DNA from 4 places in the Rahnella perminowiae genome. Region 3 is predicted to be linked to each of the others. Evidence: predicted binding sites of a transcription regulator. Region 3 holds the regulator's gene; each other region holds the start of a gene.

Region 1 (8,101 bases), on a different contig from region 3:
GTGATCTCCCGGTGATGCACGCCGACAGCGATCTCGATTTACTGGTGCGCTGCGACACGCCGGCAGAACCCTCTCAGTTTTCTGATTTTTACGACCAGCTTCAGCGGCTGCCCTGCCGCGCCGATGTTCAGATCAATACACCACGGGGTGGATTTGCGCTCAGCGAATGGCTGCGTGGCGGTGACATCATGCTGAAAACGGCGTCCGGCCCGTTGCTGGTGCGCGACCCGTGGCAATTGCCGGCAGAGTGATACCGGCCAAAAGAAGCAAGGAGCACGATGAAAATCTTATTTACTTTCCCCGGACAAGGGCCGCAGGTGCCGCAGATGCTGCATCGCCTGCCGGATAATCCGCTCACGCATTCTCTTATCGAACAGGCAAGTCTCGCGCTGGGTGAAGACGTCCTGTTGCTCGACAGCACCGATGCTTTGCGTTCCACCCGTGCGGTACAACTGTGCTTATTGATTGCCGGTGTGGTCTGGGCGAAACAATGTCAGGCCGAAGGGATTGAGGCGGATTTTTGCAGCGGGCTGTCGATTGGCGCGTTTCCAGCCGCAGTGATTGCCGGTGCGCTAGGCTTCGGTGATGCCGTCCGGCTGGTGGCATTGCGTGGTGAACTGATGCAGCAGGCTTATCCCCATGGCTTTGGTCTTTCAGCGATCACCGGCCTGCGTCAGGCGCAGATTGAGGAACTGGTGGCTCAGGTCAACAGCGCCACTTCGCCGGTGTATCTGGCAAATATTAATGCGGAAGATCAACTGGTGATTGCGGGCAGCGATGCCGCCATGGCACAGGTGATGCATCTCGCCAAAACACGGGGCGCGCAGAAAACACATCAGCTGGCGGTCAGTGTGCCGTCACACTGTGCGCTGCTCGATGAGCCTGCGACAAAACTGGCGGAGGCGTTTAAACAGATTCATCTTTCCCGTCCGGCCTGCGGTTATCTCAGCGGAACGACCGGACGTGTGTACTGGCAGCCGGAAAAAATCGCCGGCGATCTGGCAATGAACATGGCGCGTACCGTTAACTGGCGGGATGCCATGGTCGCTGCGTACCAGCGTGATGTGCGGCTGGCGATAGAAATGCCGCCGGGCGCGGTGCTGACCGGCCTGACACGCCGTGCGATGGAGCAGGGCGAAGCGTTGTCTGTCTGTCAGTCGGGCATGCAGGTTGCGGCACGTCTCGCAACACGGTTACGGGAAAACGAACGCTGAGTAAAGGCATGACAGGTGGGTGATGAAAACACACTGCATTGTTTGATTATTGTGCAACGTGCTATTGTCCAACCACTCTGACCAGACGGTTTGAAATCATCGATGAAATACGATTCAACAACATGATACGGAAAAAGGACAGTTTTACCCTTATGACGGCGTGAGCATTCCGGAATCAGCTATCTGGAGCCACCATCCTGATAAAACGCATTGGCCGCTTGTGCTGATTGCGCAAAACAGCGAGCGCTTGTCAGCGCTTTCTGCTCGTTAACGCATACATCCGGCTTTCAGCGGCGAGGGCGAGCAAATTCGGGTCGTGCTCGCGGCTGTGCGGGAAGACCAGCGAGATGGTCTGGCGCATCTGATAGGCTTCTGCCAGTGGCAGTAATCTCACCGTATTTTCATACACGCCTTTCATTCTGCCTGGAATGAGGGTGTAGCCAACCCCTGCCTGCACCAGACTCAGCATCGAGAAAATATCATTCACCCGCGTGACGATGTCCGGCTCGAAACCGGCGACCTGGAAGGCTTCCTGAAAGCCGTGATAGGTGGCGAACCCTTCGGCCAGCGACACGAATTTCTTCTGTCTGAAATCGCGTAAGTCTGCTGTGCCTTCTGAAGCCAGCTCAGCGCTGGCCGGGGCAGCGAGGAAAATATCGTCCTGAAACAGGGGCAACTGATCGTAACGCTGGGCATCAACGTTGGAATCACTGGTCGAAATCAGAATGGCATCCAGCTGACCGTCTTCCAGCTTGTGCAGTAAATCATTGTTGGACCCCATCACCAGCTCCAGTTCAAGCTCCGGACGGCGCAGTTTCAGCCCCATGATCAGACGCGGAATGGTTTCCAGTGTCAGTGAATATAACGTGCCGACTTTCAGCCGCTTATCGCCATAACCGGCGGCACGCCGGGTCGCCAGAATCCCGTGCTCCATTTGCTCAATGACCTGCGTCGCGTGCTCCAGCAGCGCTTCAGCGGCAGGCAGCGGCAGCAAATTGCGGCCACGATGGATAAACAACGGGCAGCGCAAGCCTTCTTCCAGTGAATGCAGGGCGCGATGCACACTGACGCTGCTCAGACCGAGTTGTTCGGCAGCGCGGGTGATGTTTTGCTTTTCCATATAGGCGAGAAAAATTTCGAGTTTACGGAAGGTGATTTCACTGTCGATCATGCAGGCTCCTGCGGCGCGTTGTAGGCCGTTGCGGTCTGAAATGATAGCTGAATAGCCGCCGGGCGACTATTCAGGAAGGGCGGAAAGGCCGGTGTCAGGGAATGAGGGTGTAAGAAATTGTCAGGCACTTCTTGCCGTCGGCGCAGCTTTTACAACTGCCGCTCAGGCAGTTGTCATCGGCTTCGATGACTTTTGCTTTGTGCATGGCGACCAGCCGTTCAAGCATCGCCTGCACCAGCGGCTGCGGGGCATTAAGCTGATGGCTGAGCTGGCGGGCATCTGCCCGTCCGGCCAGTGCGAGAGTGTCGCGAACCTGAATCAGACTGGTCATTTTATCTCCTAGTGACAGTCGCTGCCGGTAGCGGGTTTACAGCAGGCCGCCACATTGCGCGGATGCAGATGGATGCTGACCCGGCTGCGGGCTTTGCGCAGGGCGGTTAAAACGATGGCATTGAAAATCAGCACGCTCAGGATCATACCGGCGCTGTGTGCCGGATGACGGCTGAACGTCGCCGCCTGATAGAAAAGCGTGGCCAGCGAATACGCCACATTCAGTCCCCAGAAGATGGAGAACGTCATCCAGCTGCGGCTGGTTTCACGGGCAATCGCCCCCATCACCGAGACGCAAGGCACGTAAAGCAATACGAAGATCAGGTAGCTGTAAGCCGAAATCGCCGAGCCAAATTTGGTGCTCATGACGCCCATCGAGCTGACGCCCATTTCGCCGTCACCTTTGCTGGCTTCGATCGGGTTTGACAGCACGCTGATGCTGAAGGTGTCTTTCAGGCCCTGCCAGGTTGCTTTCACCGCACCGCCCAGTTCATCGAACAGATTGAAACTGGCCGCATCGAAACCTTCATGGGTGATGTGTTCGGCGGTGTAGAGCGTATTCAGCGTACCGACCACCACTTCTTTTGCCATGGCACCGGTCACCAGCCCCACGGTTGCCTGCCAGTTGTCAGGATGGACACCCATCGGTGAGAGCACCGGTGTCAGGACTTTACTGACTGACGCCAGCGCCGAGTCATTGATGTTATCCACCGCCTTGCCGCTGAACGAGAAGCTGTTCAGTGCACCGATGAAAACACTGGCGATGACAATCACTTTACCGGCCCGCAACACGAAACCTTTCAGACGCTGCCACGTTTGCAGCAGCAGGCTTTTCAGATGCGGAACGTGATACACCGGCAGTTCCATCACAAACGGTGAGGCTTCGCCGCGCATGATGGTGTATTTCAGCAGCAGGCCGGTCAGGATGGCGACCACGATGCCTAACAGATAGAGCGAGAACACTACGGATGCGCCGTCCTGTCCGAAAAAGGCCGCGGAGAACACCGCAAAAATCGCCAGACGTGCACCGCATGACATAAACGGCGCCATCATCACGGTGATCAGACGTTCACGCGGTGCATCCAGCGTGCGGGCGCCCATAATAGACGGCACGTTACAGCCGAAGCCAACAATGAGCGGTACGAAGGATTTGCCCGGCAGACCCAGTGACTGCATCAGTCTGTCCATGACGAACGCGGCACGCGCCATATAACCGGAGTCTTCAAGGAATGACAGAAACAGATACATCATGCCAATTTGAGGCACCAGCGGCAGCACGGTGTTGATACCGCCGCCTATCCCCTGCGCCAGAAAAATGGTCAGCCACTGCGGGAAATGTAGGGTAAAGCCTATCCACTGCATACCCTGAATGAAAATCGCAGCTGAGCCGATATCGAAAATAGGTTGCAGCGCGCCGCCGATGTTGATGGCCAGTACGAACATCAGATACATCACCAGCAGAAAAACCGGCACGCCCAGAAAGCGGTTGAGGATCACCCGATCGAGCACCTGCGTCAGTTTATTCGGTGCCGTGAGATGAGAATTGCTGACCTCCGCGCAGAGTGTCGCGATACTCTGATAACGCGCATCGGCAATCAGCAGCGCCGGGTCTTCCAGTTTTTGCTCAGCCAGCCGGGCTTTCACCTGCGGCAATAAAGCGTGCGCGTTGCCTGCGTGCGTCTGGCTATAAATATCCCCTTCAAGCATTTGCAGCGCCAGCCAGCGGCGTTGTTGTAGCGACATGTCTTGCGGCATGCCGGCGGCCAGCACATCGACTTCCTGTTGCAGCAGCGGATGATATTGCACACGCTCCAGCGCAGCCACCTGAGGCAATGCGTCGATGGCAACTTTCAGTTCCTGAATGCCACTGGCCCGGGTAGAGATCAGCGCCACCACCGGGCAACCCAGACGGGCAGAAAGCGCAGGGATATCAATATTGATGTTCTGGATTTTGGCGATATCAAGCATGTTCAGCGCCACGATGCACGGTACGCCCAGCTCCAGCAGTTGCAGCGTCAGGTACAAGTTACGCTCGAGGTTTGAGGCATCCACGACGTTGATCATCAGATCCGCGTCGCCGCTAAGAATGTAATGGCAGGCAATTTGTTCATCGAGCGAGGTTTGCTCGGAAATGGTGGTCAGGGAGTAGGTACCGGGTAAATCCACCAGCGTAATCTGATGTTCTGCGGTGGCGAACTGACCTTCTTTGCGCTCGACAGTGACGCCTGCCCAGTTACCGACACGCTGACGGGAACCGGTTAACTGATTGAAAAGGGTGGTTTTACCTGAGTTCGGATTACCAATCAGGCCGATAGTTAATGGTTTCATACGTTAAAGTCTGCGTGTGAGAAAAGGTGAATATGCAAGCGCAAGGCCCGCCGCGAAAAATGTACTGTCACCGGCCTGACGGGGGATCAGGCCATCATCTCGAGCTGCAGCAGATCGAGATCTTTTCTGCGGACCACCAGGCTGGTACGGCGGGTTTCAATTTGTACCGGATCGCCCATCGGCGCCACGCGGATTATGTTGAAAAATGAACCCGGCAACATCCCGAGTGACAGCAGTTTCTGCCGGTAAGCCGGGCTGATTTCGTGTGAAAAGCCGGTAATTTTATAAGCACGTTTTGACTGAAGTTGCATAATTCCTCGCGAGGCGATCAGGCATTAATGGATGACGGCGTTTTAGTGATTTTGCGCCGTGCGTCCTTGCCCGGTGGTTCCACTGACTGGCGATTTATGTTGCTAAAAATATTGCTCTGAAATTGTCCCTGGTGCGAAATGGCCAGCCTGAAACTGGCGGTGCACTGAATACACAAAGAAGTACAAATGAGAATAATTATCATAATTAGTACGCGTATGGAGACAAAAGAAAAGAGGTGGGCCTCTTCGCGGGTATCTCCACCGCGTCGCTATCCTATGCCTGCGGGATGTGCGTTTTATTGATTTACCTCAGTGATTGATTCATTAGGAGAGAGTTTAAAAAGTGTCGAAAAAAGAGGCGTAAAAAAAGCCGCTGATTATCAGCGGCTTTCACAGGGAGAGGAGCAAAAGGAAAATTACCGTTTTTTACTCAGTGCAGCTGCCAGCGCATCGGCCATCGCGTTGTTACCGGCAGGAGCCGCATTGCGCCCCGCCGGTTTGCCCGGTGAATGACGCTTCTGATTATCGCGGGAATCTGTCGCCGGTGCGGAAGGACGCCGTGCCGGTGCTTCGCCGGGCTGTTCGTCCAGTCGCATAGTCAGCGCGATACGTTTACGTTGCAGATCGACTTCCATCACTTTGACTTTCACGATGTCACCCGCCTTCACCACTGTGTGAGGATCTTCGACGAATTTGTTCGCAAGCGATGAGATGTGAACCAGACCGTCCTGATGGACGCCAATATCGACGAACGCACCAAAGTTGGTAACGTTAGTGACAGAACCTTCGAGGATCATACCCGGCATAAGATCGTTCATGGTTTCGACGCCATCGGCAAAGGTGGCGGTTTTGAACTCAGGACGCGGATCGTGCCCCGGTTTTTCCAGCTCTTTGATAATGTCGGTGACCGTTGGCACACCGAACTGCTCATCGGTGAATTCGCTGGCTTTCAGGCCGCGTAACACATTGGAATCACCCATCAGATCTTTCAGCGCCAGCTGTGTCGCTGCCAGAATGCGTTCCACGACCGGATAGGTTTCCGGGTGAACTGTCGAGGCGTCGAGCGGATTATCGCCGTGGTTGATGCGCAGGAAGCCCGCGCATTGTTCAAAGGCCTTTGGCCCCAGACGGCTGACTTTCAGCAACTGCCCGCGGTTACGGAACTGACCGTTTTCATCGCGCCAGCTGACAATATTCTGCGCCATCATGCGGGTCAGGCCCGCCACGCGGGTCAGCAGAGGAACGGAAGCGGTGTTGAGATCGACACCCACGGCGTTCACACAGTCCTCCACGACGGTATCGAGTTTTTTCGCCAGCTGGCTCTGGCTGACGTCGTGCTGATACTGACCGACACCGATGGATTTCGGGTCGATTTTTACCAGCTCCGCCAGCGGATCCTGCAAGCGACGTGCGATAGAGACGGCTCCGCGAATAGAAACGTCCAGATCCGGGAATTCCAGTGCCGCCAGTTCGGAAGCGGAATACACCGATGCACCGGCTTCGCTGACAATCACTTTCTGCGCTTTTACCGCCGGGAACTGTTTTTGCAGCTCGAGGAAGAAACGTTCCGTTTCCCGCGACGCGGTGCCGTTGCCGATCGCCACCAGTTCGACGTTGTGTTTGATGCACAACGCGGCAACCTGTTGCGCGGCTTTTGCCGCCTGACCGGTATGGGGATAAACGGTATCGATATCCACCAGTTTACCGGTGTTATCCACAACGGCGACTTTCACACCGGTACGTAAACCCGGATCAAGCCCCATGGTGGCGCGCATACCGGCCGGCGCGGCCATCAGCAAATCGTGCATATTACGGGCAAAAACGTTAATTGCTTCATCTTCTGCGCGTTCACGTACGGTGCCCATCAGTTCAGTTTCGAGATGCAGCAGGACTTTGATACGCCATGTCCAGTTGACCACGGCGCGACGCCAGACGTCAGCAGGCGCATTGTTCAGGCGCAAACCCAGATGGTCGATGATCAGTTGTTCGGCATAGCTTTCTTTTGGCGGTTCGTCATGCTGTGGATCGGCATTCAGCGCCAGCTGTAAAATACCTTCGTTGCGGCCACGGAACATCGCCAGCGCACGGTGCGAAGGTACCTGGGAAATCGGTTCGTGATGATCGAAGTAGTCGCGAAATTTCGCGCCTTCCTGCTCTTTGCCTTCCACCATCCGGGAGGTCAGATGGGCATTTTTCCACAAATAATCACGGACTTTTGCCAGCAGCGAGGCATCTTCTGCAAAGCGTTCCATTAAAATATAACGTGCGCCGTCAAGTGCGGCTTTGGCGTCCGCCACGCCTTTGTCTGCATCGACAAATTTTGCGGCAGCAGCGTCCGGCTCATTTTGCGGCGCGTTCCACAACAGTTCGGCCAGCGGTTCCAGTCCGGCTTCAATGGCGATTTGTCCGCGCGTGCGACGCTTTGGTTTAAACGGCAGGTAAAGGTCTTCCAGCTCGGTTTTGCTCAGCGTGGTATTGATGGCTTTCGCCAGATCGTCGCTGAGTTTTCCCTGCTCCTCAATGGATTTGAGAATGGTCTGGCGACGGTCTTCCAGCTCCCGCAGATAACCCAGACGGGTGTCCAACTGACGCAGTTGGGTATCATCCAACCCACCGGTGACTTCCTTACGATACCGTGCAATAAACGGCACGGTATTACCTTCATCCAGCAGACGCACCACGGAAGCAACCTGCTCCGGGCGAACCTGCAATTCACTTGCGATAATGCGGCTCAGTTGATCATTCAT
Region 2 (8,101 bases), on a different contig from region 3:
ATGGCTTTGACGACATGCTCAATGCTTTGCTTGCTCACCGCGCTGGCGACAAACAATACCGAGCCGACCGGCGGGGTGATCAGGCCAATGCCCAGGTTCACCAGCATGATCATGCCAAAATGCACCGGGTCGATGCCGAGCGATAACACCACAGGTAACAGCACCGGCGTCAGGATCAGAATGATCGGTGCCATGTCCATCAGCGTGCCGATCACCAGCAGCATGATATTGATCCACATGAGGATCACGTACTTGTTGTCGGAGATCGAAGTGAAGAATTCGGTGATGCGCATCGGCAACTGCATGTAGGTCATCACTGCGCCAAAGCTGGCGGCAAACCCGATCAGAATCATCACGATGCTGACGGTTTTGACCGTGCGGTACATCAGTTTCGGCAGCTCGCTCCACTTGTAATCGCGGTAGATAAACATGGTGACGAAGAATGACCACAGACAGGCAATCGCCGCAGATTCTGTTGCGGTAAATACTCCGCTGAGAATACCGCCCATGATGATGACTACGGTCATCAGCCCCCACAGCGTGTCGATAAAAATCTTCAGCGCCTGGCGGAACGGCACACGTTCGCCTTTCGGATAGCCGCGCTTGTGCGCGAACATTACGCACATCACCATCAGCGTCAGGCTGAGCAGTAAACCGGGCAGAATACCGGCAATGAACAGCGCGGCAATCGACACCGTACCGCCGGTCGCCAGCGAGTAAATCACCGAGTTATGGCTGGGTGGCGTCAGGATCGCCTGTACCGAGCCGCTGGCAGTGACGGCCGCCGCAAAGTCACGCGGATAGCCCTTTTTTTCCATTTCCGGGATCATCACCGATCCGATCGAGGCAGTATCGGCCACTGAGGAACCAGAGATCGCACCGAAAAATGTCGAGGCCACGATATTCACCAGCGACAGCCCGCCGCGGATAAACCCGACAAAGATGTAGGCAAAACTGACCAGCCTGCGGGCGATCCCTCCCTCGGCCATGATCGCGCCCGCCAGAATGAAAAACGGGATCGCCAGCAGGGAAAATTTGTTCACGCCGTTGGTGAGCTGGATCATCAGGGCTTCAAACGGCAGGTCAATCCACCAGGCACCGACCAGTGCGCTCAGACCGACGGCGTAGGCGACCGGCACGCCAATCGCCAGCATTACCGCCAGCGTTAACAACAAGATTATCGCGTCCATAACAGGCTCCGGTCAGGCGTCAGAGTTGCCCAGTATCACTACAGGCCGCTGATGTTGCGGGCCGGCAATGATCTGCTCAATGATGAATAACAGCGTCAGCGCAGAACCGAGAGGCAGAGGCAGATAGGTTTGCCCGGCAGTCAGCAACGGAAATTCCGCCACCGGCTGCTGCCAGAGTTCGCTGCATAATTGCAGGCTGTACCAGAAAATAAATACGCTGATCGCCAGCATCATCAGATCAGAAAGCAATGCGGCAAATTTTTTCAGCACGGGCGGCAGCCGGTCAGTGACCATGGCGACGACAATGTGCGAACCGGCACGGTAACTGACGGCGGCACCAATAAACGTGAAGGTCACCATGCACATAATCGCGATCGGTTCCGGCCACGACAGGGCGTTGTTCATGACGTAGCGGGCAAAGATCCCAATGGGGATCACCGCCACCATCAGCAGCAAAGCGATACCCGCCAGCCACATCGCGCAGCGGTAAAGAATGTCCATCAGGGTGTGATAACTCGAAACCATAAATCCCCCGGTGAATGATCAGAAAGAGGCAGTCCGCAGACTGCCAGTGTCAGGGTTTACTTCACGTCAGCGATTTGCTGCATCAGCTCCTGATGATCTTTACCGAATTCATCGCGCACGGATTGTGTGGCTTTGACGTAGGTTGCAGGGTCAATTTCATAGAATTTCACGCCGCCTGCTTTCATGGTGGCGAGGGCTTTCTCGTTATAGGTTTTCCACAGTTCGCGTTGTTCATCCTGCGCCTCTTTTGCCAGTTTGAGGATTAACTGCTGGTCTTCCGGTTTCAGCTTGTCCCATTTCACTTTTGAATACAGGAACAGTTCAGGGATGATGAAATGGCGGCTGTAGGTGTAGTTTTTCACAACCGGCAGGTAATTATGGGCGACAAAAGTGGGCGGGTTGTTTTCAGTGCCGTCGATGACGCCGGTCTGCATACCGCTGAACACTTCACTGACACCCATCGCCACCGGATTTGCGCCCATCGCTTTCAGCGTTGCCAGTGCAATAGGGCTGCCCTGTACGCGGATTTTCATGCCATGCAAATCTTCCGGTTTCACCACCGGCTGTTTGGTGATCAGGTTACGTGTTCCGCCATCCATCCATCCAAGAAAGACCAGCCGTGAATTCGGGTTGTTAGTGATCTTATCGCCGATCTCTTTACCGATCTGACCGTCGAGTACTTTATGCATATGATTTTCGTCGCGGAAAATGTAGGGCAGGGTGAAAACATTAATTTCCGGCAAAATCGAGGCAACCGGTGTCATCGACACACGGATAATATCCAGCGCACCAAGCTGTGCCTGTTCAATTTCCTGCTTTTCATCACCCAGTACGCCACCCGGGAACGTTTTAATCTCGAGGCGTCCGTCCGTTTGCTTTTGCAGTTTTTCGCCCATGTGCTGGACAGCGACTACGTTGGGATAGCCTTGCGGATGTACATCAGCGGCTTTGAGCGTTTGTGCTGCCACGCCATGGGTAAATAAGAGGGTCGCGGAACTCAGGCAAAGGCTGAGAAGTGCTTTTTGCATTTTCATCAGTTTGTCTCCAGGGTACTCAGTAAGGGAAAGATAAATGAGAGCAAGCGTCGAACACGGTGTACCCGGGGGTGCAACCTGTCCATGTTAAAAATGACTAAATAAGCTTATAAATTAAAAGGATACATAGGGTGCCGGTGTGTGGTCTTCCCCAGTAGAAGCACATTACCTTATTTTTTATTGCGCGGTATTTGAGCGTTATCACAAACTTATAACAAATATAAAAAGCCGTTGCTTAATATTTAAAACATTGTTTTGACTTGGTAATAAGCGTCAGATGATTGATTAATGGTGTAATTCTTCCGGGAAATGTGACGGAGATTAAATTGTTCATCCTTTGTGCAAAAAGGAAAAACCTTGTGATCAGTCAATGACACGCAGGTCGCCAGGCGGGATAATGTAAATAATAATGAGAACGACTATCAATTAGGTGTTTTTTTTTGATATCATCCGACTTATTCATTCTTTCTACATACTGATTCTGGCTGGAGGCGACGCGTGAAAACGGCTCGCAATAAGATGAAAGAGGCGACCTCATTACTGATGTCGTTAATGTTGGTTGCTGGCCTGAGTGGCAACGCGATGGCGGCACCGGCGACGCCGGCTGGACAAGCCGTCAGTTCTGCTGCAACTCAACCTGCAACGGCGGATACCCCAGCACCGGCAACCCGTGACGCAACGGCGGCTCCGGTGATGCAACCCGCACCAACGGATACCGCACCTGTCATTCCAACCGATTTGTCTGTTATGGGCATGTACCATCATGCTGATGTGGTGGTGAAAACCGTCATGATCGGTCTGTTGCTGGCTTCTGTGGTCACCTGGGCGTTGTTATTCAGCAAGGGGGCAGACGTTTTCACCGGCAAACGCCGTATGCGCCGTGAATTTGACGCGTTGTCTTCTGTTCGTACACTGGATGAAGCTGCCGAGCAGGCTGAAAGTTTTGCCGCCAGCAGCATCAGCGCGCAGATGATCCGTGATGCCCAAAACGAGCTTGAACTCTCTGCAGGATCAACTGACAACAACGGTATTAAGGAGCGGACGGGTTTCCGCCTTGAGCGCCGCGTCAGCGCTGCCGGCCGCCACATGGGCCGTGGCAATGGTATTCTGGCGACCATCGGGGCAATCTCTCCGTTCGTCGGCCTGTTCGGTACTGTATGGGGCATCATGAACAGTTTCATCGGTATCGCACAGACGCAGACCACCAATCTGGCGGTCGTGGCACCGGGTATTGCCGAAGCCTTACTGGCGACGGCTGTGGGCCTGATTGCGGCCATCCCTGCGGTGGTGATCTACAATATTTTCGCCCGTACTATCACCTCTTATCGTCATCAGGTCGGCGATGTGGCGGCGCAGATAATCCTGTTACAGGGCCGTGATTTGGATCTGGCTGCCAGCAAAAGCAATACGCCACGCGGTCAGACAGGTCAGTTACGTGTAGGGTAAGAACAGATTATGGCTATTCGGTTAAACGATGATATCGACGAAAGTGGTGAAATGCATGACATCAACGTCACGCCTTTTATCGACGTCATGCTGGTATTGCTGATCATTTTCATGGTGGCAGCGCCGCTGGCTACCGTAGATGTGCGGGTAGATTTACCGGCTTCGACGGCAAAACAACAGCCGCGTCCGGAGAAACCGATTTTCCTGTCGGTAAAAGCTGATAAGCAACTGTTTCTCGGTGATATACCGGTCAACAGCAGTAATCTGACCGCCATGCTGGATGAGCGTACTCAGGGCAATAAACAGAGTACGATTTTCTTCCGTGCGGATAAGAGTGTGGATTACGAAACGCTGATGAGCGTGATGGATAACCTGCGTAAAGCCGGTTATCTGAAAGTCGGGCTGGTCGGTGCAGAACAAGCCGGTGCCGCAGCGGCGCAGTAGGTTTTTCTTCAGTGCAGAAACATCAAAAGGCCAGCATTTGCTGGCCTTTGGTTTATCGGAGGATCGGTGACTCAGGTCACGGGGGCGGGGTTAAACACCGCCAGTGCATTGTGGATGCCCCAGGTATCTGACCAGGTTTTCTTGCGCCCGCTGGCGATGTCCAGAATGAAATGGAACAGTTCCCAGCCCACATCCTCAATAGTGGCATCACCCGTTGCGATTGTCCCGGCGTTGATGTCCATCAGGTCATGCCAGCGGTTTGCCAGTGTGGTGCGTGTGGCCATTTTAATCACAGGCACGGCGAGCAGACCGTATGGCGTACCGCGTCCGGTAGTGAATACCTGAACGGTAATACCCGAAGCCAACTGCTGGGTTCCGCAGACAAAATCACTGGCAGGTGTGGCGGCGTAAATCAGGCCTTTTTTGGTCGGACGCTGTCCGGGTGACAACACTTCAGAAATCGCACTGGTACCGGATTTAGCAATGGAGCCCAGCGCTTTTTCAACCACATTAGCCAGCCCCCCTTTTTTGTTGCCAGGAGACGGATTAGCGCTGCGGTCAGTCTGGCCCATCGACAAATAATTATCGTACCAGGCCATTTCTTCCAGCAGACGCTTACCCACGTCGACGTCCGCAGCGCGAGGCGTCAGCAAATGGATGGCGTCGCGTACTTCTGTCACTTCCGAGAACATCACCGTTGCGCCGCAGCGCACCAGAAGGTCTGATGCATAACCTACTGCCGGGTTGGCAGTTACGCCTGAGAAAGCATCACTGCCGCCACACTGCGTGCCCACCACCAGATCTGAAGCCGGGCAGGTTTCGCGCTGACGGCGGTTCAGGCGTTCCAGATGAAATTGTGCGACGGTCAGGATATCGTCCACCATCGACTGGAAACCGACATGCTGTTCATCCTGCAAACGGACGATATGCGTGTCGTCGAGGGAAATCGCCTGCACGTCCGGGGTACCTTCCAGCAGGCGCTCGGGTTGCAGCTTTTCACAGCCCAGACCGACCACCATCACTTCGCCGCCAAAGTTCGGGTTCAGCGCCAGATTGTGGATAGTGCGGATCGGCACTATCGCCGCAGGCGCATTAATCGCCACACCGCAGCCGTAAAGATGGTTCAACGCCACGACACCGTCGACATTGGGGAATTTAGGCAGTAAATCACGCTCAATGATTTTCACCACGTAGTCTACGACGCCCGCCACGCAGTGCACACTGGTCGTGATCCCCAGCAGGTTTTTGGTGCCGACGCTGCCGTCGGCATTACGGTAACCTTCAAAGGTATAACCTTCCAGCGGTGGCAGTTCCGGCGGTACACGGGTGGCCAGCGGCAGGCTGTCAAGTTCAGGCGCGACCGGTAATTCTACCAGTGATTCGTCGATCCATCCGCCCTGCGCAATATCCCGTACTGCATAACCAATGATTTCTCCGTAACGGATAATATCGCCGCCTTTGGCAATCGGCTCTAGTGCCACTTTATGGCCTTGCGGAATATGCTCAATTAATTCCAGACCATTAGCAAATCGGGTGCCGGCCTTTAAGCCGTTGTCATTCACAATAATTGCTACGTTATCGCTTTCATGAACTTTAATAAAAAGCGCTTCGGTAGCGTGTTCTTTATCTTTATTACGTGACATAACTGTCTCCGCGTTTATTAAACATCCCGGAATAATATATCCCGGTTAATTCTCTGAAGTTGACGCTCAATAAGACTCTTGTAAACATACTCGGGTAATACAGGATATGGAATCCATTATAAGGCAGTCTTCAGGGAACCTCATTGTGCAACTGACCAGCTTTTTGCCTGTTGGATGTCATTCTGTGTTGCAGGTGACAGAATCAATGTGATGCTAATCACCCTTTTGTTGGCGCGGTTATCGCCTTTGCACAATCTGTGAGTCTCCTCCCACACCGATGTGTGTATGCAAAAGAATAGTCACAATCAGCGGGGGTATTCTTGGGCGAATGCACAATGTTATTTTGGAACCTCTTTTTTATACTGTATTGGCCCTCTGAAGGTGATGTTGAAAGTAATACAGGTAAATGTCAGGCGATCATAAATAAAACGTTTGTTGCCTGTTTCGAATGAAGAAACTGTACGGCGAATAACCACAGGTGAATGCAAAACGTTATTTCGATAACGGTAATTTCCCTGAAATTTTTCGCATTATGATAATGAGGGTCACCATGAACATTGAATCTCAGTCCAGGACAGTCGTGCAAAGTAAGGTACGTACGCACATACGTTACTATATTTTGCTGATTATCTTTTTAATCACGGCGGTCAATTACGCTGACCGCGCAACGCTTTCTATCGCGGGTACTGAGGTCGCGCGTGAGCTGGGTCTGGATGCTGCCGACATGGGACAAATCTTTGCAGCATTCGGCTGGGCTTACCTGATTATGCAATTACCCGGCGGCTGGCTGCTGGACAGATTTGGCTCCAAAAGAGTGTATACCTACAGTTTGTTCTTCTGGTCGCTGTTCACCCTGTTGCAGGGGTTTGTGGGCTGGTTTCCGCTGGCTTACGGTGCACTGACACTGTTCATGCTGCGCTTCATGCTCGGCTTTTCAGAAGCGCCGTCTTTTCCGGCAAATGCCCGTATCGTGGCAGCCTGGTTTCCGACCACTGAACGCGGCACGGCTTCCGCAATTTTTAACTCCGCCCAGTATTTCTCCCTGGCACTGTTCTCACCGTTGCTGGGCTGGCTGACCTACGCCTGGGGCTGGGAACATGTTTTCATCGTCATGGGTGTGATTGGTTTTGTGCTGACACTGGTGTGGATCACATTCATTCACAACCCGCCGGAACATCCGCATATTTCTAAAAGCGAGCTGGAGTATCTGAAAGACGGCGGTGCGGTGGTGGACATCGACCACAAGAAAACCGGCAGCGCGCAAAGTGGTCCGAAATGGAGTTACGTCCGTCAGATGCTGAGCAGCCGCATGATGCTCGGGATCTTCTTCGGTCAGTACTTCATTAACAGCATTACGTGGTTCTTCCTGACCTGGTTCCCGATTTATCTGGTTCAGGAAAAGGGTATGTCTATTCTTAAAGTCGGGATGATTGCCGCCATCCCTGCGCTGTGTGGTTTTGCGGGCGGTGTGCTGGGTGGTGTGTTCTCGGATTTTCTGATCAGACGTGGTTACTCGCTGACCGTGGCCCGTAAAATTCCTATCGTACTGGGCATGTTATTAGCCACCAGCATCATCTTGTGCAATTACACCGACAATAATGCGCTGGTCGTTACCCTGATGGCGCTGGCCTTCTTCGGTAAAGGCTTCGGGGCGCTCGGCTGGCCGGTGATTGCCGATACCGCACCGAAAGAAGTCATCGGCTTGTGCGGCGGCATTTTCAACGTATTCGGTAATGTCGCCTCTATCGTGACGCCGCTGGTGATCGGCTACATCGTGAAAGGTCTGCACTCTTTCAATATGGCATTAATTTTTGTGGGC
Region 3 (8,101 bases):
AGAAGAAACGCTGGATGCTGTTGGTTTCCAAAAAATCATCGTTATCGGCCATTCGATGGGCGGCAAAGCCGCGATGGCGCTGACGGCACGGATCCCCGATCGTATCGAAAAGTTGATCGCCATTGATGTCGCCCCCGTGGATTATCACGTCCGTCGTCATGATGAGATTTTCGCGGCCATTAACGCTGTGACCGACGCAAGACTCCGTGACCGCACGTCTGCCAGCGACTGTATGCGCCAGTATATAAAGGAAGACGGCGTGATCCAGTTTTTGCTTAAGTCCTTCCGCCAGGGCGAATGGTACTTCAACGTGCCCGTGCTGCTCAGTGAATACGAAACCATTACCGGCTGGGAAGATGTGCCAGCATGGGATCATCCGGCGCTGTTTATCCGCGGGAGCTTATCGCCGTATGTGCAGGATGAATACCGCGACGCGATTGCCCGCCAGTTTCCACAGGCCAAAGCACATGTGGTGGCGGGAGCCGGTCACTGGGTGCATGCGGAAAGACCCGATGCGGTACTGCGCGCTGTGCACCGTTTCATCGATGTGGCCTGAGGTTTAACATCCTGGGGATAAATTGTGCAAAAAGTCTGCACAACTTAAGAAGTTATCATGAAATCAGGGCAATCAGGCGTTGTGAACCCCTGGGGCGCCAGTGTATGATTGCGCGCTATAATTTTGCCGCCCCGTTTTACTCACAGTGAGTCGCGGGGGGTGAATTGGGTCAGGGTTTCTTAGCCCGAAATGTGTGAAACGCTCGTCAGGAACGGCTTGCCGTTTCCCGATGTAAAAACTTCCCTGGTTGTACCTCTACCTATGGCAAAAGAACAACTGGATCGCACGACGATTGATCTGTTCGCAGATGACCGTCGTCCGGGGCGTCCAAAAACAAATCCGCTATCCCGTGATGAACAGCTCAGGATCAATAAGCGCAACCAGTTACGCCGCGATAAAGCGAGCGGCCTGCGTCGTGTGGAGCTGAAAATGAATGCCGATGCTGTTGACATGCTCAATAAGCTGGCAGAAGAACGCAATATCAGTCGTAGCGAATTGATTGAAGAGATGCTGCTGTCGCATCTTAACGGTCATGAAGGTTGATTGAAAAGCGGGTAACCCGATAAGGCTACCCGTTTGTTTTTCTTAATTATTCCACGCTAATTTACGCCTTCCCACTCAGAACGTTTCCCAGTTTTCAGCACTTTTCGCCGAAAGCCTGCCGGTATCAGGACGCAACAAGGGTGCTGAAATCGACTTCGCCGGACGTGAACCCACATTCGTGACGCTGTCTTTCAGTTTGAACGTTGCGACGGCGTTGTTGAGCAACGAAGCCTGTTCTTCCAGCGATACTGCGGCCTGTGACGCCTGTTCTACCAGTGCGGCGTTCTGTTGTGTAACGCTGTCCATTTCTGTGACCGCTACCGCTACCTGGCTGATTCCTTTACTTTGTTCGTCAGACGCAGACGCAATTTCCGCCATGATGTCGGTGACATGCGTAATTGAGCGCACCACTTCATTCATCGTCTGACCGGCGTTTTCAACCAGTTTCGAGCCGCTGTCGACGCGGGAAACCGATTCGCTGATGAGCTGTTCGATTTCTTTTGCAGCCTGCGCACTGCGTTGTGCCAGGCTGCGCACCTCGCTGGCAACCACTGCAAAACCACGCCCCTGCTCGCCTGCACGTGCTGCTTCTACTGCGGCATTCAGCGCCAGAATGTTGGTCTGGAAAGCGATGCTGTTAATCACGGAAGTGATTTCAGCAATTTTCTTCGAACTGCCGGAGATATCTTTCATGGTGCTGACCACATCCGCCACGATGTTGCCACCTTTCTGCGCAGTGGTAGAAGCTTCCATAACCAGCTGGCTGGCATGATGAGCGTTATCAGCATTGTGTTTCACGGTAGCCGTCAGTTGTTCCATGCTGGCAGCGGTTTCTTCCAGTGCAGATGCCTGCTCTTCCGTACGGGAAGATAAATCGTTGTTTCCGGCTGAAATTTCTGACGCGCCCTGATAGATGTGATTGGTGCAGTTGCGGATGGTCTGAACGGTATTCACCAGGCTAGACTGCATCAGGTTCAGTAACGGAATCAGCTTACCGGCGCAGTTTTTACCGAACTCATCCAGATAAAGTGTCAGATCGCCGCTCGCGATCACCGCGAAGTGATCGCGGATTTTATCCAGCGGTTTCACCAGCGCCATCACCAGATAACGGTCAGTCAGCAATAAAATCACCAGCCCGATACCAAATGCCGTCAGCAGAATCACTTTGCTGAATGAGGTCAGATGGGTAGATTGCCGTTGCGCCGCGTCAAAATCTGTCGCGATCTGAGCGCTGACTTTTTCCATGGAGGTGGCAAAGGTGCGGCTCAGCGCAGGCACGGTGGAATTGGCCAGTTGATTATAGGATTCCGTGTTTTTGCTGCGGGCTGCATCAAACAATGGCGTGACGCCCTGCGTGATCAGGTTATCCCAACTGGTGATTAATTCCTGCACGGAAGCATCTTCCAGCCCCGGATGCGGTGCGGCTTTAAAATTGGTCAGCGCCTGCATCAGCCCGCTGAGTGATTGTTTTGCGCTATCAAAAATTTCCGGGCCTTTTGACGGATCGGCCTGAAGCTGTGCGACGGCGCGGCTCATGCGCGTCACGGTACGGAAATACTGATCATTTCCTTTATTGATCAGCGCCATATTATTGACCAGCTCGGTACTGTTTTTGGTATTTTGGGTCAGTGTGTCAAGGGAGGTAACGGTGTATAGGGAAACACCCGCCCACATGACACAAAAAATGCCAAGAATTGTTAACAAAGCGGCCCTGATGGTAATATTTTTTAAAAACTGCACGATATGCCTCTCTCGAAACATGACTGTTTCTGGCCTGAGGATTGAGGGGGATGCGGAGAATCAAGACAGGTAACCAGCAGGCAAGTGCCCCAGGACATGTTTGAACACCTCTCCGGGCATCGATTTCTTTATTATGTTGAGATTGCTCTCGCATCATCTATCGGCGGAATATTCTCGAAATTTAGTATTGTGACGACTTATTTCTTCAATTTGCGTTTGACCTTATTCAGCCTGAGGTTAACGCACCCTGCGTGAAAGCACACAAAGGCGATAACACTTAAAAATATTGCCCGATAAACTTATTTCCCAGCTAAGAAGGCGAGCAGAAGCATATTCTCCGCCGCACGAGTTTGCTATCATCTGCATTATTATTGCCTGCGTTGCAGAGCACTTCATTGAGAACAAGAGGTTAGGTAATCTTATGGCCGTTGTAGGTATCTTCTTTGGATCCGATACAGGTAACACCGAAAACATCGCAAAAATGATCCAGAAACAGTTGGGTAAAGATGTTGCAGAGGTGCATGACATTGCGAAGAGCAGCAAAGAGGATCTGGAAAAATTCGATATTTTGCTTATCGGTATTCCAACCTGGTATTACGGTGAAGCGCAGTGTGACTGGGACGACTTTTTCCCAACGCTGGAAGAGATAGATTTCGAAGGTAAGCTGGTTGCACTGTTTGGCTGTGGTGACCAGGAAGACTATGCCGAATATTTTTGCGATGCACTGGGCACCGTGCGCGATATCATTGAGCCACGCGGCGCAGTGATTGTCGGACACTGGCCTACCGAAGGGTATCACTTTGAAGCCTCTAAAGGCCTGGCTGATGATAAGCATTTCATAGGACTGGCAATTGACGAAGATCGCCAGCCGGAACTGACCAGTGAACGTGTTGATGCCTGGGTGAAACAGATCACAGAAGAACTCAGCCTTTCTGAAATTATTGGCTAAAAACCCTGTTGGCCCTGAGGATTTATTCTACAATTGAAGGGCCAAACTATTACTGAAATTAACAATTTAACTGCTACAAAATTGTAACTTTCGGTCGTATCAAGGTACACTGAGTTCCTCTGTTTTTTCTATCGATCAAGTCGTTGCATTACCAATGTGACCGGCAAATTGTGATCTTTATTAACAGGCTATCGTTGACGACAATTGGCACACTTGCGTAAACGAAGAGACTAAACGAATAATTTGTGCCGCCGATGCCACAGGCTGCATGCCTCAACTTGATTAGCACATAGTAACAGGACTGAATCCGCATGACTGACAACAACACCGCACTGAAGAAAGCTGGCTTAAAAGTCACGCTTCCGCGCCTCAAAATCCTGGAAGTGCTGCAAGCGCCGGAAGGTCATCACGTTAGTGCGGAAGATCTTTACAAGCAATTAATTGATATGGGTGAAGAAATTGGCCTGGCAACGGTTTACCGCGTTCTGAACCAGTTCGACGACGCCGGTATCGTTACCCGTCATAATTTCGAAGGCGGCAAGTCCGTATTCGAACTGACTCAGCAGCATCACCACGATCACCTCATCTGCCTGGATTGCGGACGTGTAATCGAATTTCGTGATGAGTATATTGAAGGCCGTCAGCGTGAGATTGCTAAGAAACACGGCATCAAACTGACCAACCATAGTCTGTATCTCTATGGTCATTGTGAAGCAGGTGATTGCCGCGAAGATGAGTCTTTGCACAACGATAAACCTGCGCACTAATATGGCATGTGGCAACCCCGTTGCCGACAGGCTGTGAATTCATTAACCGCTGAAAAGCGGTTTTTTTATGTCTGGATTTCAGCAACCCTAAAAAAACCCCGGCACGCCGGGGTTTGATTTCTGCGATTCGTTTTACGGTTTCGGAGCGTTATTGGCCCGGATTTCCTGCCATATCTTTCCGCAATCTGCGGCATACGCCTGACCATTACCGGTTTTGCGTGCCGTAAGACACTGCTGGTAATCCACCACGCGAACCGTTTCCTGTTCCGCAAATTTTTGGTGGGCTTTTTCCTGTTTCAGTACATTCAGCACCGCCTGACAGGATGCCAGTTTATCCGGATTGCCTTCCGCCGTATTAATACAGGCGCTGTAAGCCTCACGCGTTTTGGATATTTCAGCCTGACCGGCTGTCGGCGCACAACCCGCCAGCAGAACAGCGGATACCACGGTCATCAATAATTTATTCATCGACATAGCGACCTCAGAAAATAGTGAATGGAGCGATAACGATGAATTTCACGTCTTTTTCATCCTGGAAAATATTGCCGTATCCGCCGCCCCAGCTTGGAATATCCGAATGATTGTCATACTGGGTGTAATGCAGTTTGAACAATGTCCCTTTCGCACGGCCTTCCTGAATGGTGTACAGCGCATCCAGACTCCAGGCGCTTTCTTTCAGGCGCTGACTCTGGTCGTAAGCCGCGTTAGTGCTCGGCCTGGCATCCCATGCATAAACATAGGAGCCACCGACGGCTAAGCCCGGTAAATCCCATTTTGCCAGGTCATACAACACGCCTGCATATACTGCTTTTTCACCGTTAGCGTTGAAGTCCGAACGGTTGTCCCACCACACATCAAGACGGCCGTTTGAAGAGGAATACGTCGGCGTCATACGTTGCAGGAAGTAACCCTGGTTCCCTTCCGCTTTCACCATCGTCCCTTCCAGACGCCAGTTGAACTGACCCGTGGTATAGCCGAAAGTTAACGCCTGCAACCAGGCCAGACCATCATACAAACTGTTTGGATCATTTTTGTCGCTGATACGATCTTCTGCCCCATAGAACTGATAGCTGGTAGTCAGCGGATTGCCCAGCAAATCTATTTTGTACGAGGCTTTGCCAAAGTACTGATCCACATAACTTTCAGCCTGACCAAACGCGCCTTCCAGCACGAAGTCATTTTTAAAGTCATATTTCGCACCGAGGGAGTGAATATAAGAAACGCCGGTTTTCTTATCATTCTGGCGGAAATCATCCATTTCCAGATGCCAGGGCGATTTATATTCGTCGGCCCACATATAGGAGAAACTCAGTTCACCCGGATCACCGAAATCATGTTTATACCCGGCTTCCGCACCGCGATAAGTCCCCGGCATGAAGCTCCAGTGCGGTGCGATCAACGTCTGCCCTGTGGGCTGAATATAGCCCGCATGTCCCCAGAATCCGCCATATTTAAATTTACCGGCCGCTTTGTAGAGACTGACCCCGCCTTTATCACCTGAGTAATCCTCGTCATAAGCGTGGTTTTTAGAAGAGAATGCAATTTCGTTTGGATGAGTGCTGTCACTGGCTTCGGCTAATTCAATGGCGGTGAAGGCCGCAACGTCGATACCGAACATGTCCCAGGCATAACCAGAGGAAAAATCAAGATTCAGGTTAGCAGTGGAGTGTGAAAGGTTAGTCGCGTATTTGTTGTAGTCGGAATTATTGACGGTGACTTTTGAGCCATCCGGACGGGTTTCTTCTTTGGTTTTGTTCAAATCTTTGCGGTCACGTTCACGCTGCCAGTAATACACGCCACCGGTCAGTGTGGAATCATCGATAAAACCGGCCGCGCTGGCCTCGTGTGAAAACATCATTCCGCCACTCAGTAAAGTGCCGGCGAGAGAATACATGGCAGGTTTCAGGTAAGCCGATCCCCTGCCCCTGTTAAGGTGCTTGTGCATAGAGATTCCTCATTTTGACTAAAAATTTCGTGCAAAACCCAAACGGGTATCAAAATCGGCCGTCAGAGACGTAACCGGTTAAATCAACATTAAGAGTATTTTTCGCGACGCGAATTATCAATGGGTAATTAATCATTGATCATCGAAGTATGACAAAGTGCACATAAAGATGAAAAAATGTAACTATATGTCTTAAGGCAGGATCAGACCGACAGATTATTTAAATAGAGAGAATAAACAAGTCACTAAGTTTTACTGAGGAAAGGTTAAAACGTTTCAGCCACAGAAAGCACTGAAAATGAGCGTTTAAAAATCATACATCGGGAACACATTAATTCGCGACGAAAACCAATTTTTTGCAGTAGCAAAATAAAACCCGGACATAAAAAAACGCAGCCTGAGCTGCGTTTTTAAAACCTTATTGCGATGACTTTTATGCGACCGGTTTACTTTCCCATGTATCACGCAGGCCCACGGTACGGTTAAATACCAGATGTTCCGCGCCGGAGTAGCGACTGTCAGCGCAGAAATAACCTTCACGCTCGAACTGCAGGCTGATTTCAGCCTGAGCAGCCACCAGCGACGGTTCAACAAAACCGTGCGCAATCACCAGAGACTCCGGGTTGATTGTGGTCAGGAAATCTTCTGCCTGCCCCGGGTTGGCAACATTGAACAGACGGTCATACAAGCGGAACTCAGCCGGTTTACCTTCTGAAGCCGAAACCCAGTGGATCACACCTTTCACCTTGCGGCCATCGGCAGGATCTTTACTGAGGGTGTCGATATCGTAAGAGCAGAAAATCGTGGTGATATTCCCTTCTGCGTCTTTCTCGATACGTTCTGCTTTGATCACATAGGCATTACGCAGACGCACTTCTTTGCCCAACACCAGACGCTTGTACTGTTTATTGGCTTCTTCACGGAAATCGGCCTGATCGATGTAAATCTCACGGGTAAACGGTACTTCGCGGCTGCCCATTTCCGGTTTGTTCGGATGGTTCGGCATCTTCACCCACTGCACAGCATCACCCGTAAAGTTTTCAATGATCACTTTAACCGGATTGATCACTGCCATAGCGCGCGGTGCATTCTCGTTCAGATCGTCACGGATACAGGATTCCAGCGCCATCATTTCAACGTTGTTATCCTGCTTGGTCACACCGATACGACGGCAGAATTCACGGATTGAAGCAGCGGTGTAACCCCGGCGACGCAGGCCCGACACCGTCGGCATACGCGGATCGTCCCAGCCTTCAACAATCTTCTCCGTTACCAACAGGTTTAGCTTACGCTTGGACATGATGGAATATTCTAGATTCAGACGGGAGAATTCGTACTGACGCGGGTGGCAGGGAATAGAAATATTATCCAGAACCCAGTCGTAGAGACGACGGTTATCCTGGAATTCCAGCGTACACAGCGAATGGGTGATCCCTTCCAGCGCATCGGAAATGCAGTGGGTAAAATCGTACATCGGATAGATGCACCATTTTTTACCGGTCTGGTGGTGTTCTGCGAACTTAATACGGTACAGAACCGGATCACGCATGACAAAGAATGGCGAGGCCATGTCGATTTTAGCACGCAGACAGGCAGCGCCT
Region 4 (8,101 bases), on a different contig from region 3:
GGTGGGCCGTGCTGGATTCGAACCAGCGACCAATTGATTAAAAGTCAACTGCTCTACCAACTGAGCTAACGGCCCGCAGAAGTGGTGGGCGATGACGGGCTCGAACCGCCGACCCCCTCCGTGTAAAGGAGATGCTCTACCAACTGAGCTAATCGCCCACTTCTGGGTACTTCCCTCGGTAAGAAGAAATGTGCTGAGAAATGGTGGGCGATGACGGGCTCGAACCGCCGACCCCCTCCGTGTAAAGGAGATGCTCTACCAACTGAGCTAATCGCCCATTTCTCAATTCTTCCTACTTATCACAACGCGGCACTCTTAAAGAGTGGTGGGCGATGACGGGCTCGAACCGCCGACCCCCTCCGTGTAAAGGAGATGCTCTACCAACTGAGCTAATCGCCCCCGTCGTGATGGAGTCGCATTATAGGGATACTTGAAATTACGTCAACGCTTTTTAAAAACAAAAATGTTCGTTCGGCTTATTTTTAGTCAACCTGACGGGTTTCTCGCCCCCGTAGTCGATTCTTTACGCATTCATGGCCTTAAACCACGCGACTGCCTCTGGTTGTGCGTTGAGGAATCAGGGCAGAGTGGTAGAATGTCTGCCACTTTTTGTTAATTGATAGCGACGTTTTTTTGGCGTTGCGTGATTAAGGTTGCACCCGGATGAAAATCAAAACCCGTTTTGCCCCAAGCCCGACCGGCTATCTGCACGTCGGTGGCGCCCGTACCGCGCTCTATTCCTGGCTCTTTGCCCGCAACCTTGGCGGTGAATTTGTGCTGCGTATCGAAGACACCGATCTCGAACGCTCCACCCAGGCTGCTATTGACGCGATTATGGATGGCATGAACTGGCTGAATCTGGACTGGGATGAAGGCCCGTATTTCCAGACCAAACGTTTTGACCGTTATAACGCGGTGATTGATGAGATGCTGGAAAACGGCACGGCTTATAAATGCTATTGTTCTAAAGAACGTCTGGAAGCGTTGCGTGAGGAACAAATGGCGAATAACCAGAAGCCTCGTTATGACGGACATTGTCGCGACAGCCATGAACATCACGCGGCCGATGAGCCGTGTGTCGTGCGTTTTCGTAACCCACAGGAAGGTTCGGTTATTTTTGACGACCAGATCCGCGGTCCGATCGAATTTAGCAATGACGAGCTTGATGATCTGATCATCCGCCGTACCGATGGTTCCCCGACCTATAACTTCTGCGTTGTCGTTGATGACTGGGATATGGAAATCAGCCATGTTATCCGTGGTGAAGATCACATCAACAATACTCCGCGCCAGATCAACATCCTGAAAGCGCTGGGCGCACCGGTACCGGTTTATGCGCACGTTTCAATGATTCTGGGCGATGACGGTAAAAAACTGTCTAAACGCCACGGCGCGGTAGGCGTGATGCAATACCGTGATGACGGTTATCTGCCCGAAGCCCTGCTGAACTATCTGGTGCGTCTGGGCTGGTCTCATGGCGATCAGGAAATTTTCAGCCGTGATGAAATGAAAGCCCTGTTTTCACTGGAAAACGTCAGCAAATCAGCCAGTGCGTTCAACACTGAAAAACTGCAATGGCTGAACCACCACTACATTAATACGATGGATCCGCATTATGTGGCGACCCATCTGTTGTGGCATGTGGAGCAGGCAGGTATCGAAACCCGTAACGGCCCGCAACTGTTCGAAATCGTCACCCTGCTGGGTGAGCGCTGCAAAACCCTGAAAGAAATGGCCGAGTCCTGCCGTTACTTCTATGAAGATTTTGCAGAGTTTGATGCGGATGCGGCGAAGAAACATTTACGTCCGGTTGCGCGCCAGCCGCTGGAAGTGGTGCGCGCCAAACTGGCTGCAATCACTGACTGGACTGCTGAGAACATTCACCACGCGATTCAGGGCACAGCGGATGAGCTGGAAGTGGGGATGGGTAAAGTAGGGATGCCACTGCGCGTTGCGGTAACCGGCGCAGGTCAGTCACCGGGTGTTGACGTCACCGTTCATGCTATCGGTCAGCGCCGTGTGCTGGCGCGTATCGATATGGCATTAGCCTTCATTGCTGAGCGTGAAACACAAGCGCAGTAATGTCCGCTCAGTAGCTTGTTAAAAAGAGTCGTAAAAAAGCCAGCACGGGAAACCGGCTGGCTTTTGTATTTCCGTAAAACGTAAGCGTGAAAACGGCTTAATTAACGTTGTTCAGTCGCCGGTGTTTCAACGGTCGGACGGTAGGCCAGGAAATACATCAGACCAACGAAGCCTGCACCCCCTACAGCGTTACCGAGGAAGACGGCCACGAAGTTAGGCAGATATTCTGACCAGCTCAGCGCACCGGCAAAGATTGCTGCAGGCACGATGAACATATTTGCCACCACGTGCTGGAAGCCGATGGCCACGAACGCCATAACCGGGAACCACATACCGATCACTTTGCCGCCCACTTCTTTACTGGCGAAGGCCAGCCAGATTGCCAGACACACCAGCCAGTTACAGCCGATACCAGAAATGAACGCGTGCATGAAGTCTGCATTGACCTTCGCAGTGGCGGTTGCCACGGTTTTGCTCAGGAAAGCCCCTTCCGTCAGCCCCAGAACGTGACCGAAGAAATAGGCCACGGCCAGACTGCCCAGCAGGTTAGCGACAGTCACCCAGAACCAGTTGCGCAAAACAGCGTAAAGGCTGATCTGACGCGCGAACCAGGCGATAGGTAAGGTCATCATATTACCGGTCAGCAGTTCTCCCCCTGCTAATACAGTCAGAATGATGCCTACCGGAAACACAGCAGCGCCCAGCAAGTTACTGAATGAACCCCAGGAAGCAGGTAATGTCCCTATTACATGCAGATCCAACAGGAAACCGGTGGCGATAAAGGCGCCAGCCAGGAAGCCCAAAATTAACAAATTCAACACGGTGGCGCGGCTTTTATTAACGCCCGCTGTGACGGCGATGGAAGCGATTTCTTTAGGTGAATACAAGGACATGGGAGTGCTCGAATGGTTTAAGTTATGATTATTGCGCGAGCAGTCTATTCTGAGATTTATCTCAAAACAAGACGATTTTCATAGTCTGCTAACATTCTATTAATTATTCGGACATAGATGTTAAGGAAATGCGTAAGCAGATCAGAAAGCTAGGAATCGTGCGGGCTGGCGGGTGTTTTGTAAAACAAAGTGTCTGTCTGAAAATTTCCCTGAAGAAAGGTGTTTTTTGCCGGAGGGATGAGGGATTTGACGGCTTTTTCAGCGCTTGAATTCAGAAACGGATTTAGCCGTTGACAGGGGTAGCGACGTTTCATATTATGCGCCCCGTTCACCCGTTTTTACGGGCATGAATTGGGGGTATAGCTCAGCTGGGAGAGCGCTTGCATGGCATGCAAGAGGTCAGCGGTTCGATCCCGCTTATCTCCACCAACTTCCTTTCCAGAGCAAGTTGGCTGTTTCCTTCCCAGGGAAACAAAAAGTAAACAGATACAACCTCGTGTGGGGGTATAGCTCAGCTGGGAGAGCGCTTGCATGGCATGCAAGAGGTCAGCGGTTCGATCCCGCTTATCTCCACCAAATATTAAAGAAACCTGCTTCGGCAGGTTTTTTGCTTTCCGGGGTTTGTGATTTTCCTTCCGGTTTTCCTGCCTGAATTGCAGACATAAAAAAAACCCGCCGAAGCGGGTTTCTTGTCGTTCTGTATTGGCTTACTACGCCAGTACCAGACCTGCGATAGAAGCAGACAACACGCTGACCAGCGTTGAGCCGTACAGCAGTTTCAGACCGAAGCGTGAAACCACGTTGCCCTGATGTTCGTTCAGACCTTTAATAGCACCTGCAACGATACCGATCGAGGAAAAGTTCGCGAATGACACCAGGAACACGGACAGGATGCCCACGCCGCGAGGTGACAGCTCAGTTGCGACTTTTTGCAGATCCAACATCGCAACGAATTCATTGGAAACCAGTTTGGTTGCCATGATGCTGCCGACTTGCAAGGCTTCGTGGCTTGGCACACCCATCATCCATGCGAACGGATAGAAGACATAACCCAGCACGCCCTGGAAGGTGATACCGAATACCACGTCAAACAATGCATTCAGGCAGGAGATCAGTGCGATGAAACCAATCAGCATGGCTGCAACGATGATAGCCACTTTGAAACCCGCCAGGATATATTCACCCAGCATTTCAAAGAAGCTCTGGCCCTGATGCGTATTACCGATTTGCAGGTCTTCTTCTGAATCAACTTTATAAGGGTTGATCAACGACAGTACGATGAAAGTACTGAACATGTTGAGCACCAGCGCAGCAACAACAAAGCGCGGTTCGAGCATGGTCATATACGCACCCACAATCGACATAGAAACCGTCGACATTGCTGTGGCTGCCATGGTGTACATACGTTTTTCAGACATTTTGCTCAGAATATCTTTATACGCGATAAAGTTTTCTGACTGACCCAAAATCAGGGAGCTGATGGCGTTGAAAGATTCCAGTTTTCCCATGCCATTAATTTTCGACAGAACCGTACCGATAATACGGATGACGAAAGGCAGTACACGAATGTGTTGTAAAATACCGATAAGTGCAGAAATGAACACGATCGGACACAAAACTTTCAAGAAGAAGAACGCTAATCCTTTATCGCTCATGCCTCCAAATACGAAGCCGGTCCCTTCCGCAGCGAATCCTAATAATTTCTCAAACAAGTCTGAGAAGCCTTTCACAAAACCTAAACCAACAGAAGAATTCAGGAAGAAGTAGGCTAATAAGACTTCGATGACCAGCAGCTGAACAATGAAACGTAAACGGATATTTTTCCGGTCACGGCTCACCAGTAAAGCGAGTGCAGCGACAACGGCCAACGCTAATACAAAGTGCAATATTCGGGACATGGGTGCTCCAAATTAGAGGCAGGCTATATTTCGACGGACATTTTATGTAACGCGTACATTTAAAACGTGAAGTCGATTGCAAATATAGAAATTACAGACACGAATTGCAACAAATCACGGCTCATCACACAAAAAATCAAGATGTTAATAAAACTAAGCACAATTAGCATTCCTGTGCTAGTTTTATCATGTGCCGTAATGCATTCTGAATCTGGCCCGTTAATGTCTGTTTTAGGAAAGTACGATGCGTCTGGCTTTCTGAAATCGGGTGAGCGAATCACCTCTCAGTTATTACCTTCCCGCTTACAGCTGCTGCCTATCAGAGCAATCACTCAGATCATTCTAAATGCACTTGATAATCATTATCAATTAGATATGATTGATGTAAGCGTAATAATTGTAAGGGTTAACTAACTATGCTGAACAGCCGGGCCGAATCCACAGGCCGCGCGTCCAGAAAGATGAAGCTTTCACTGATGGGGCCGGCTTTTATTGCCGCCATCGGTTATATCGATCCGGGCAACTTTGCGACTAATATTCAGGCCGGAGCCTCTTACGGTTATCAGTTGCTGTGGGTGGTGGTATGGGCCAACATCATGGCGATGTTGATCCAGTTGTTGTCTGCCAAACTCGGTATCGCCACCGGCAAAAACCTGGCCGAACATATCCGCGATCGTTTCCCGCGTCCGGCTGTCTGGGCTTACTGGGTGCAGGCGGAAATTATCGCGATGGCTACCGATCTTGCCGAATTTATTGGTGCCGCCATTGGCTTTAAACTGCTTCTCGGGGTATCGCTGTTACAAGGCGCGGTGCTCACCGGGATTGCGACCTTTATTATCCTCGGGCTGCAAAAACGCGGGCAAAAGCCGCTGGAACTGGTGATCGCCGGTTTGCTGCTTTTTGTCGCGGCGGCGTATATCGTTGAGTTATTCTTTTCGCAACCGAGCATGGTGGCGCTGGGCAAAGGCATGTTGATCCCTGCACTGCCAACCGCCGATTCAGTCTATCTGGCTGCCGGTGTACTCGGTGCGACCATCATGCCGCATGTCATCTATCTGCACTCCTCGCTGACTCAGCGGGGCGGTAAAGCCTCTAAAGCGCAGCGTTATTCAGCCACCAAGCTGGATGTCGGCATTGCCATGACTATTGCCGGTTTCGTGAATCTGGCGATGATGGCGACAGCCGCAGCGGCATTTCATTTCAGCGGACACAGTGGGATCAGCGAGCTGGATGAAGCCTATCTGACGCTGCAACCATTGCTGGGTCACGCTGCTGCGACTACCTTTGGTCTGAGTCTGGTGGCTGCCGGTTTATCTTCAACAGTGGTCGGTACGCTGGCCGGGCAGGTGGTGATGCAGGGGTTCGTGAAATTCTACATTCCGCTGTGGGTTCGCCGTACGGTGACCATGATGCCGTCTTTTATTGTGATCCTGATGGGATTAGATGCCACACGCATTCTGGTGATGAGCCAGGTCTTGCTGAGCTTCGGGATTGCGCTGGCGTTGCTGCCGTTGCTGGCTTTTACCGGTAACCGCAGCCTGATGGGTGATATGGTGAATACGAAAACCGTCCAGTGGGCGGGCCGGGTCATCGTGCTGATCGTCGTCAGCCTTAACCTCTATCTGCTGATCGGTATGTTGAAATAACGCCTGCTCAGCGACAGACAAACAAAAACGGGACAGTTTGCGCTGTCCCGTTTTTGTTTGTTTTATTCAGTTGATTAATGGCGGTGGTCGCCATGCCCGCCGCCCCGGTGATCATCATGGCCGTGCCCCCGGTCATGTCCCCGACCCCGATCCGGCCCGCGGCCGTGATCATAATGCGCACGCCCGTGGTCGCTGTAATAATAACGCGGCGGTGGCATCGGACGACGTGGCGGATGGCGTTCGTTCCACCAGCCATGATCGCGCCAGCGATAACCATCCCAGTAATAGCCGCGCGGGCTGCGTGCACCATAGTGGTGGCCCCGATAGCCGTTCCACCAGCTTGGGTTACGCCAGTCATAGCCGTCCCAGTAATAACCCCGCCTGTCGCGGTCACCGATATTGATAGAAAGGCCCGGCGTATTCAGGCTGAAACTGCTGGCCTGCACGGTGGGTACCGCCGCAGGGAGCAGGGCAAAGAACAAAGTCGCAAAAAGTACCGGTTTTAACATGTGTGGCCCCAGATTCCTTATAATTTATGCTGACAGTTATAAGGGGAAGCGGACACCGGTTCTATTGCTTACAATCCTGTTTTGAATGATTTACGCGCCTTAACGGTTTGCTTACGAAGCCTCCATAAAGGCGCGTTTTTTATACTGAAGAGTAACCGCTTACACTAAAATCCCTTCAATAGCCGCCAGTTCTTCTGCGCTGAAATGGCGATGTGAGACCATGCCCACGGCGTCGTCGATCTGGCTGGTTTTACTGGCGCCAATCAGGACAGACGTCACGCGGTCGCCCCGCAGAACCCAGGCCAGCGCCATCTGCGACAGTTTCTGACCACGTGCCTGGGCAATCTCATTCAGCTTACGCACTTTCGCCAGTTTCTCTTCTGTCAGTTGATCCGCAGTCAGGAACTTGCTGTCACTGGCCGCACGGGAATCTTCAGGAATACCTGCCAGGTAACGGTCCGTCAGCACGCCGCCCGCCAGTGGCGAGAAGGCGATGGAACCCACGCCGTTATCCGCCAGCGTATCCAGCAAATCCGCCTCCACCCAGCGTTCGAACATCGAATATTTCGGCTGATGGATCAGGCATGGCGTGCCAAGTTGCTGCAAAATCTCAAACGCTTTTTTCGCGCGTTCTGCCGGATAGTTCGACAAGCCGACGTAAAGCGCTTTGCCCTGACGTACGATTAAATCCAGCGCCGCCATCGTTTCTTCCAGCGGCGTATCAGGATCAGGACGGTGATGATAGAAAATATCCACATACTCCAGACCCATGCGTTTCAGGCTCTGATTCAGGCTGGCGACCAGATATTTTTTTGAGCCCCAGTCTCCATACGGGCCGTCCCACATGGTGTAACCGGCTTTGGAGGAGATAATCAGCTCATCGCGGTAGGGCAATAAATCTTCCTGCAGGATGCGGCCGAAATGTTGTTCCGCAGAACCCGGAGGCGGGCCGTAGTTATTAGCCAGATCGAAATGGGTAATCCCATGGTCAAAAGCATGGCGGATGAGTTTGCGGCCATTTTCAAAATGCGCGTTATCGCCGAAGTTATGCCACAGGCCAAGAGAAACGGCGG

What was found. The regulator Fur, encoded in region 3, represses iron uptake genes when iron is present. The targets are predictions, from matches to a motif close to ATAATAATGAGAACNACTATCAA.
Region 1: a site for Fur is predicted at 5,541-5,563, ahead of feoA (ferrous iron transporter A). Genes of this name have one in related genera too.
Region 2: a site for Fur is predicted at 3,153-3,175, ahead of exbB (tol-pal system-associated acyl-CoA thioesterase). Genes of this name have one in related genera too.
Region 4: a site for Fur is predicted at 5,220-5,242, ahead of J1781_RS16595 (Nramp family divalent metal transporter). Genes of this name have one in related genera too.

The regions. Positions count from the first base shown of each region.
Region 1 is NZ_JAFMOT010000186.1:49,187-57,287, reverse strand. It holds gene J1781_RS20715 (malonate decarboxylase holo-ACP synthase) at 1-251, shown strand, start outside; gene mdcH (malonate decarboxylase subunit epsilon) at 279-1,214, shown strand; gene J1781_RS20705 (LysR family transcriptional regulator) at 1,465-2,385, opposite strand; gene J1781_RS20700 (FeoC-like transcriptional regulator) at 2,480-2,716, opposite strand; gene feoB (Fe(2+) transporter permease subunit FeoB) at 2,725-5,043, opposite strand; gene feoA (ferrous iron transporter A) at 5,130-5,354, opposite strand; gene J1781_RS20685 (Tex family protein) at 5,771-8,101, opposite strand.
Region 2 is NZ_JAFMOT010000183.1:101,902-110,002, forward strand. It holds gene J1781_RS17750 (TRAP transporter large permease) at 1-1,190, opposite strand, end outside; gene J1781_RS17755 (TRAP transporter small permease) at 1,203-1,715, opposite strand; gene J1781_RS17760 (TRAP transporter substrate-binding protein) at 1,772-2,749, opposite strand; gene exbB (tol-pal system-associated acyl-CoA thioesterase) at 3,269-4,195, shown strand; gene exbD (TonB system transport protein ExbD) at 4,205-4,639, shown strand; gene garD (galactarate dehydratase) at 4,711-6,282, opposite strand; gene J1781_RS17780 (MFS transporter) at 6,833-8,101, shown strand, end outside.
Region 3 is NZ_JAFMOT010000184.1:71,608-79,708, forward strand. It holds gene ybfF (esterase) at 1-556, shown strand, start outside; gene ybfE (LexA regulated protein) at 818-1,099, shown strand; gene J1781_RS18525 (methyl-accepting chemotaxis protein) at 1,175-2,839, opposite strand; gene fldA (flavodoxin FldA) at 3,261-3,788, shown strand; gene fur (ferric iron uptake transcriptional regulator) at 4,100-4,555, shown strand; gene chiQ (ChiQ/YbfN family lipoprotein) at 4,688-5,023, opposite strand; gene chiP (chitoporin ChiP) at 5,037-6,449, opposite strand; gene glnS (glutamine--tRNA ligase) at 6,934-8,101, opposite strand, start outside.
Region 4 is NZ_JAFMOT010000181.1:150,746-158,846, forward strand. It holds tRNA gene J1781_RS16550 (tRNA-Lys) at 1-75, opposite strand, end outside; tRNA gene J1781_RS16555 (tRNA-Val) at 83-158, opposite strand; tRNA gene J1781_RS16560 (tRNA-Val) at 202-277, opposite strand; tRNA gene J1781_RS16565 (tRNA-Val) at 324-399, opposite strand; gene gltX (glutamate--tRNA ligase) at 664-2,082, shown strand; gene J1781_RS16575 (formate/nitrite transporter family protein) at 2,184-2,975, opposite strand; tRNA gene J1781_RS16580 (tRNA-Ala) at 3,329-3,404, shown strand; tRNA gene J1781_RS16585 (tRNA-Ala) at 3,476-3,551, shown strand; gene J1781_RS16590 (NupC/NupG family nucleoside CNT transporter) at 3,686-4,873, opposite strand; gene J1781_RS16595 (Nramp family divalent metal transporter) at 5,290-6,519, shown strand; gene J1781_RS16600 (DUF2502 domain-containing protein) at 6,594-7,028, opposite strand; gene mgrA (L-glyceraldehyde 3-phosphate reductase) at 7,188-8,101, opposite strand, start outside.